Regions from separate parts of the Agarivorans sp. JK6 genome, predicted to be linked through region 2. Evidence: predicted binding sites of a transcription regulator. Region 2 holds the regulator's gene; the other holds the start of a gene.
What was found. Region 2 encodes LexA, which represses DNA repair genes until DNA is damaged. Its sites were predicted from a motif close to TACTGTATNNNNATACAGTA; they were not measured.
Positions count from the first base shown of each region.

Region 1 (3,429 bases), 1.6 Mb from region 2:
CGCTAGCGATGCGTTCGGGCTCAGAGAGTAGGATGTAATGTTCAATATTGATTGGTTTTAGCTGCGGCAGTAACCAGCAAGGGCGAGCAAACTGTTTAGGGTAATTAAGTGTCTCATGCCGAGACAAAGGCTGGTATTGGCTGGCGAATTCGGGGCGAAAATCTGCTTGGCAGCTTAAGCGGCTAATTGCTTGCTCGCCCAAACGCACACTTAATTGGTCAAACAGCAAGCTATCACTAATGGGTTGCTGTTGTTCAAACAAACCGGTGATTTGGTGGCCAAGAGGATAAAGGGCTTGGCAATCTAAGCTAAACTCAATCACCGCAGCTGCTAGGCGAGTAGATTCTAACTTTAAGCGAAATAGTGCTAGCCAATCTTGGCTGGTTTGTAATAAACGAGCACTTTTTAAGATAATTTGTTCGCTGGGTTTATCTCTAAAATTTAAGTGCAGTACTAATATATTGCTACAAAGCTGGTGTTGTCTTAACCACTGCTGAAAATGCTGGCAAGCTTGTTTTAGTGAAAACATTAAACCTTGAATTGTGTGGGTTTCGGCCAACAACGGAAAACGTTGCTGGTAATGGGCTTGTGATGTGATGAAGCGCAGTGGAGTCGTTAATCGTCCATAGGCTTGATCGAGTAACGCTAGGCTATCTTCGCCTAAACGTTTACGCAGCTCTGGCCGAGGTAAACCATTAAGCTGTTTAATGGTATATAAGCCCATCGCTTGTAAAGCCGTGATTTGGTGAGAGGGTAAGTCGCTAAAGTTCAGTGGTAAATCTGCTAGCTGAGTAATTCCCGGTCCTGCTTGCTTAATATCTTTTGAGCGAGCTAACCAGCGGGCAGCTATCGCGCTATGGGCATGGGCAATACGAAAGCTAAGCTGTTGTTGCTGATAGTGTTGTACCAACTTAGACACATGCTGCTCTGGTTTAGGGTAAATGGTATGCATACCGGCACCACTTATATATAAGCCATTATCGGGATGAGTGGCGACTTGAGCGCAATAGTGCAAAGCCTGTTGAGCTAAATCCATAAAGTAAGCATCGCAAGATAAATCGCTTTGTTGGTATAAGCAGAGCTGAGGTGCTAGCTGATAAGCCGTATTGAGTGAGCAGCCTAAATACACCCCCAAATTATGTGCGACTTGGTTTAACTGAATAATTTGCTTGTTGTGGTGTATTGCCAAGGCTTGTTGGCTGGGGTGCTCGCGTTGTAGTAGGTCCAACGCGAGCTGGGGAAAATCAAGGTAAATCCAATACATGTTGCACTTGCATAAAAGGCATCGGCATTAATTAAGTCGTGGAATATGTTGCTCATAGAGCGGGGCGCCGCCACGACGTTTTAGCAGATGGTAGTTAATGTGTTCTGGTGACTTGCTAGGGTGCAAGGCCATTCTTACGCTGGCGCTAGAGCTTTGCTGTTGTTGCTGTAGCGGTCTAAATAAATAACTTAAGCAATCTCCTTGTTCTGCTGCTAACTGCAAGCGGCGGCTGGCTTTTAAATCTAAGCCGTCTAACCAGCCTAATACTGCGCTACAAGAGCCACTTTTTAATGCTTGCTCAATGGTCCACAGGGCATCGCTACACTGCTCAGGTCGAATAACAATGACTTTACTAATATCTACGCCGTGCTGTTGTAGTGCAGGGGCATTAGGCATAAATGGCGGTGCAACCCAAATAATCCAGCGCGATTGTTGACTAAGCTTAGCTAGAGCAGGAAGCAATAATTGTAACTCGCCAATGCCATGTTTTTCGTACAACACTTCGGTGATGCCGCCCTGTGGCCAACCATGGTTAGGTAGTTGTTGGTCGAGTTGTGCAAAGCCACTTGAATGAACATCAAGATGACTGTGTTGCCATTGGCTGCCTTGCCATACCTTGTTGCTTTGTAGCAGTTGTTCAATTTGTTGTGCCATTGTTCGCTCCATGCTCTAAGTCAATGTCGAAGTTTAACTGTGTTTTTATACAGTGTATGTATATACAGTATTCTTTGTTTGGAGATTTTGCAAATATTTTTTTTGCTTTATATGTATGACAATTAAACTGATGTGCTAGTAATTTTTCGTAAATACTTGCAAAATAACATTGAAGGCTGAAAAGGTTTTCATAGGAAGCGTGCTAATAAATAGGGATTAAAATGATAACTCTTGGTGAATACATAATAGAAAAACAACACCAGTTTCCCGATGCCACAGGGGAGCTTACTCAGCTATTAGGGGCTATTCGTTTAGCCGCTAAAGTAGTTAACCGTGAGATCAACAAAGCAGGGTTAGTTGATATTATCGGCGCTACTGGCGTAGAAAATGTGCAAGGAGAAGTGCAACAAAAATTAGATTTATATGCGAACGAGAAATTTAAAGCTGCGCTTGAGGCGCGTGGTGAGGTATGTGGCGTAGCCTCAGAAGAAGAGGATGAGTTTGTTAGTTTTGACAGTGCTCGTTCTATCGACAGTAAATACGTTGTGCTAATGGATCCTTTAGACGGTTCCTCAAATATTGACGTAAATGTGTCGGTTGGGACCATTTTCTCAATTTATAAGCGTATCAGCCCTTGTGGTGCGCCAGCAGTATTAGAGGACTTTTTGCAACCGGGTCATCGCCAAGTTGCTGCAGGATATGTGGTATATGGTTCATCGACGATGCTGGTGTATACCACAGGTCATGGGGTACATGGTTTTACCTGTGATCCATCGTTAGGGGTGTTTTACCTGTCTCATGAGAATATGACCATTCCTGATGACGGGGTAATTTACTCAATCAATGAAGGTAATTATCTTAAGTTTCCAACTGGGGTTAAGAAGTACTTAAAGTACTGCCAAGAAATTGAACCAGAAACCAATCGACCTTATACCTCGCGTTACATTGGATCTTTAGTGTCTGATTTTCACCGCAACTTGCTAAAAGGCGGAATTTACATCTACCCCTCAACGGCCTCTGCACCTAAAGGGAAGTTACGTTTATTGTATGAATGTAATCCGATGGCCTTTTTGATTGAGCAAGCAGGGGGCAAGGCCAGTGATGGCTTTACTCGTATTATGGATATTGAACCAGAAGAGCTGCATCAGCGGGTTCCCTTCTTTTGTGGCAGTAAACATATGGTTGAAACCGTTGAAGAGATGATGCGAGAGTATTCATCTGAAGAACAGTAAAACTAGCTCTTAATATTGTTTGCCCTGGTGAGCCAATCATCAGGGCAAACAAAGATACGCTTTTCCTGCTGCTTTGCTTGCTCTGGTAAGTAGAGTTGTACAGGGCCTCGTGAAACATCTACTACATTACCTGCTTTGCTTAGTGGATAAGCGTTAGGGCTAAGCCATTGCTGCTTAGCTAATATATACCACCCCTGAGCTTGCATTGCCTGCCATTGAGTTAGGCTATACCAATGCAAATTTTGTGGAGTGGGGTGGCTATCATTGCCCAATTTAAAC
Region 1 covers NZ_CP113525.1:2,043,536-2,046,964, forward strand. Annotated here, with positions in the region: gene OV592_RS09600 (Y-family DNA polymerase) at 1-1,264, opposite strand, end outside; gene imuA (translesion DNA synthesis-associated protein ImuA) at 1,292-1,918, opposite strand; gene fbp (class 1 fructose-bisphosphatase) at 2,140-3,150, shown strand; gene OV592_RS09615 (DUF1853 family protein) at 3,153-3,429, opposite strand, start outside.
Region 1: the regulator LexA is predicted to act here: its motif matches at 1,969-1,988, upstream of imuA (translesion DNA synthesis-associated protein ImuA).

Region 2 (3,429 bases):
AGCTCTTTTAAACCTAGCTGTTTACCAAAGGCTTGCATCGCAGTGCCCGGTACACCATTCACAACTACTTCAATATGTTTGCCCACATCACCAATAGCGATTGGACTGTCTTTCAAGCCAGGGAACACACCTGGTAAGCCTTCACCGTTAACTTGGTGACAAGCCGCACAACTTTTGTCGTAGACTTTTTTGCCCAGCGACATCAGTTCGTCTTGCTCCATAGTCATAGCAACCAGTTCTAACTCTTGGGCTTGTTTGGCTTGATAAGCAGCTTCTTCTTCGGCTAACCAAACATCGTAATCGGCCTGCGTTTTAGCGATAACCACAATCGGCATAAAGCCGTGGTCTTTACCACATAACTCAGCACACTGGCCGCGGTATATGCCGGGTTTATCAATGATGGTCCAAGCCTCATTAATAAAACCTGGGTTGGCGTCTTTCTTAACTGCAAAATCCGGTACCCACCAGGAGTGGATAACATCTTCCGAAGTCATCAAAAAGCGTACTTTTTTATCGATGGGCAATACCAGCGGTCGGTCTACCTCAAGCAAGTAGTTTTTGCGTTTTTCCAGCTTGCCGTTAACTTCATCCATATCAGATGCCAGCACACTGTAAAATTCCAGTTCACGGTCAAAGTATTTGTAATGCCACTTCCACTGGGAACCTGTTACTTGAATGGTGATATCGGCATCGGAAGGATCTTCCATGGCCAACAGGGTTTTAGTGGCAGGAATCGCCATCCCAATCAAAATAATGAAAGGAACGATGGTCCAAATAATTTCTACTTTGGTACTTTCATGAAATTGAGCCGGCTTGGCTCCTTTAGACTTGCGATGATGAAAAATAGCCCAGAACATGGCGCCAAACACCAGCACCCCAATAGCACAACAAATATAAAAAATTGTCATGTGCAGGCCATAAACCTGCTCACTAATGGCGGTAACACCCGGACGTAAGTTGAATGACATTTCTTGCGCAAATACTTGCGACGAAAAGAATGTCAGCATTATTAGCTGAATCCATCGGCCCACAGCGCTCTCCTTTGCTAGTAGCCAACGACAACAACTCTCCAAACTAGGAAAGTAGCTGCAGAAAAAGGGAAATCCCCCACCCCAAAAGTAGTAGACAGCAACAGCTAAATACAAGCTACTGCTTATAAATTAACCCCTAAGTTAAAGAAATGTAAATATATTGTTGAGATTTTTATGGATAAACACAAAAGATGTGATGCTAACGACAAAAGCCCAAATCGGGCTGATTTGGGCTTAAAAAGAGCGGAACTTATTGCTATGTAAGGCTTACATCCAATCGGCAGTGCGAATAATACCTACCGCCAAGCCTTCGATTTCGATGCTTTGATACTCTAAATCAACTTCAATAGTTGAGAGCTCTTCATTCTCTGGGTGCAAGTAAACCATTTTACCGTCGCGCTCAAAACGCTTAACCGTAACATCGTCTTCTAAACGTGCCACCACCACTTGCCCATTATGAACATTATTGGTTTTGTGCACCGCTAACAAGTCACCATCCATAATGCCGATGTCTTTCATACTCATTCCCTGCACCCGCAGTAAATAATCAGCATGAGGATTAAACAAGTTAGCATCTACCGCATAGTGCGACTCTACATGCTCCTGCGCCAAAATAGGCTCGCCTGCAGCCACTTGGCCGATTAAGGGTAAACCGGGTTCTAAGTCTTCGGCCACTGGCTCATTAGCGCTGGCTGGCAAATACTCTTCACTAATGCGAATACCGCGCGAAGCTCCAGGGATCATCTCAATAGCCCCTTTCTTAGCAAGTGCTCGTAGGTGCTCTTCTGCCGCATTAGCGGAACGAAAGCCTAATTCTTTAGCGATCTCTGCACGGGTTGGCGGCATACCCGTTTCGGAAATATGACGACGAATTAATTCAAATACTTCTGTTTGACGGGGTGTTAAGGGCTTCATAGTCTACCTGTAAGTTTATACAGCACACTGTTAGTATATACAGCATGAGCAATGAAGCAAGGATTTATCTAAATCAGTGACTTATTGTAGGTTTCAGTTTCTTTGGAAATCTTTCCGCTACTTTAAAACTACGCTCCAAATTTTGAGTTGTAGATTGCAATGTGATGGAAACTGAGTCAGAAGTAAGATGCTAAGTATCTAGCTAACTCCCCTTTGGGCAAAAGCGTGTTTCAAGTTGACCTCGTGAATGTCCGGAAATGGCACAGAGTTACCGCCTTTAGCAACTAAATCTCTACTACGCTCTTCCCCTGATAGTGATAAAATCGCCGCATCAGAATTACCGAGAAACACTATGTTTATTCATCATGTTAACGGCATCGACTGGCTGGTGATTACAGCTTTTGAAGAACTAAAAACAATGTTTATCGAAGAAGCGGGGGCGATCCCCTCATGCTTCTCTACTGCCAGCGAGCTGAGCCTGATTGATCAAGCCAAGCGCACCCATGGATATTTGCCTACATTCAGCGGCGTAATCACCGATACGGGCACTTTTCAAAGCCAATTTAACGAAGAAGATTTAAACCCACAGCTTGCCTGCTTAGTGGAGGGACGCGGGCGGGTGTTTATCTATCACGGCGGCTTTGTCGCTTTTGTGGATGACGAGCAAACCTTTATTACTCGATTGGACTGACAATTACTTTGTAAGTTGAAACCAGCGAACTGGAATCGCTAAGCATTCATTCGCATGCGTTTCGTTTATTAACAGTGTACGAATTGAATGGAGTTGGGCTCTATATTTAGAGAAAAAAGCAATGCTGCGGTTAACTGGCGAGCAATCCCCCTAGACAAACTGACTTAGAAAGAGTTTTAAAAAAGCGATTTTTGACGCTCAAACATAGCAAAAATTGTTATTTCCACCCCAAACCAAAAAACCAATAAGAAATTGAAAAAATATAGATAAAAAGCTCAAACGCTGGCACCAAAACTATAAGCAAATTTTTAACTAAGAATTTTGCTACTAAACGAAATTCTCGGCCGCGCTAAGCTTGCTAAAATTGAAAGCAACAAGAGATTCCACGAAATGGCTGCCTTCATTTTTCTAAACGATTCTATCCTTAAGCGATGCTTAGACTAAAACACGACGCCTTATAATTCAGAGCTTTTAATCGAACAGCTCTTAGAGGTAAAACCTGCTTCATCAACATGAAAAACTTTCATTATTTAGTTGCTTTATCTGAATTAGACTCATTTATGATAATTAGGGTAATGCGTAGTGGTGGTATAGAAATAATGAGTAAACATGTAGCGGTGTTAGATGGTGGAATGGGCCGAGAACTTAAAAGAATGGGAGCGCCTTTTTCACAACCTTTATGGAGTGCTCAAGCACTGATCGAATCACCTTCCTTAGTACGCCAAGCTAATCAAAACTTTATAGATGCGGGCGCCGAAATAATTACTGTAAACAGCTACGCTTGTGTGCCTT
Region 2 covers NZ_CP113525.1:414,546-417,974, reverse strand. Annotated here, with positions in the region: gene coxB (cytochrome c oxidase subunit II) at 1-1,007, opposite strand, end outside; gene lexA (transcriptional repressor LexA) at 1,299-1,946, opposite strand; gene OV592_RS01915 (cytosolic protein) at 2,299-2,637, shown strand; gene OV592_RS01910 (homocysteine S-methyltransferase family protein) at 3,237-3,429, shown strand, end outside.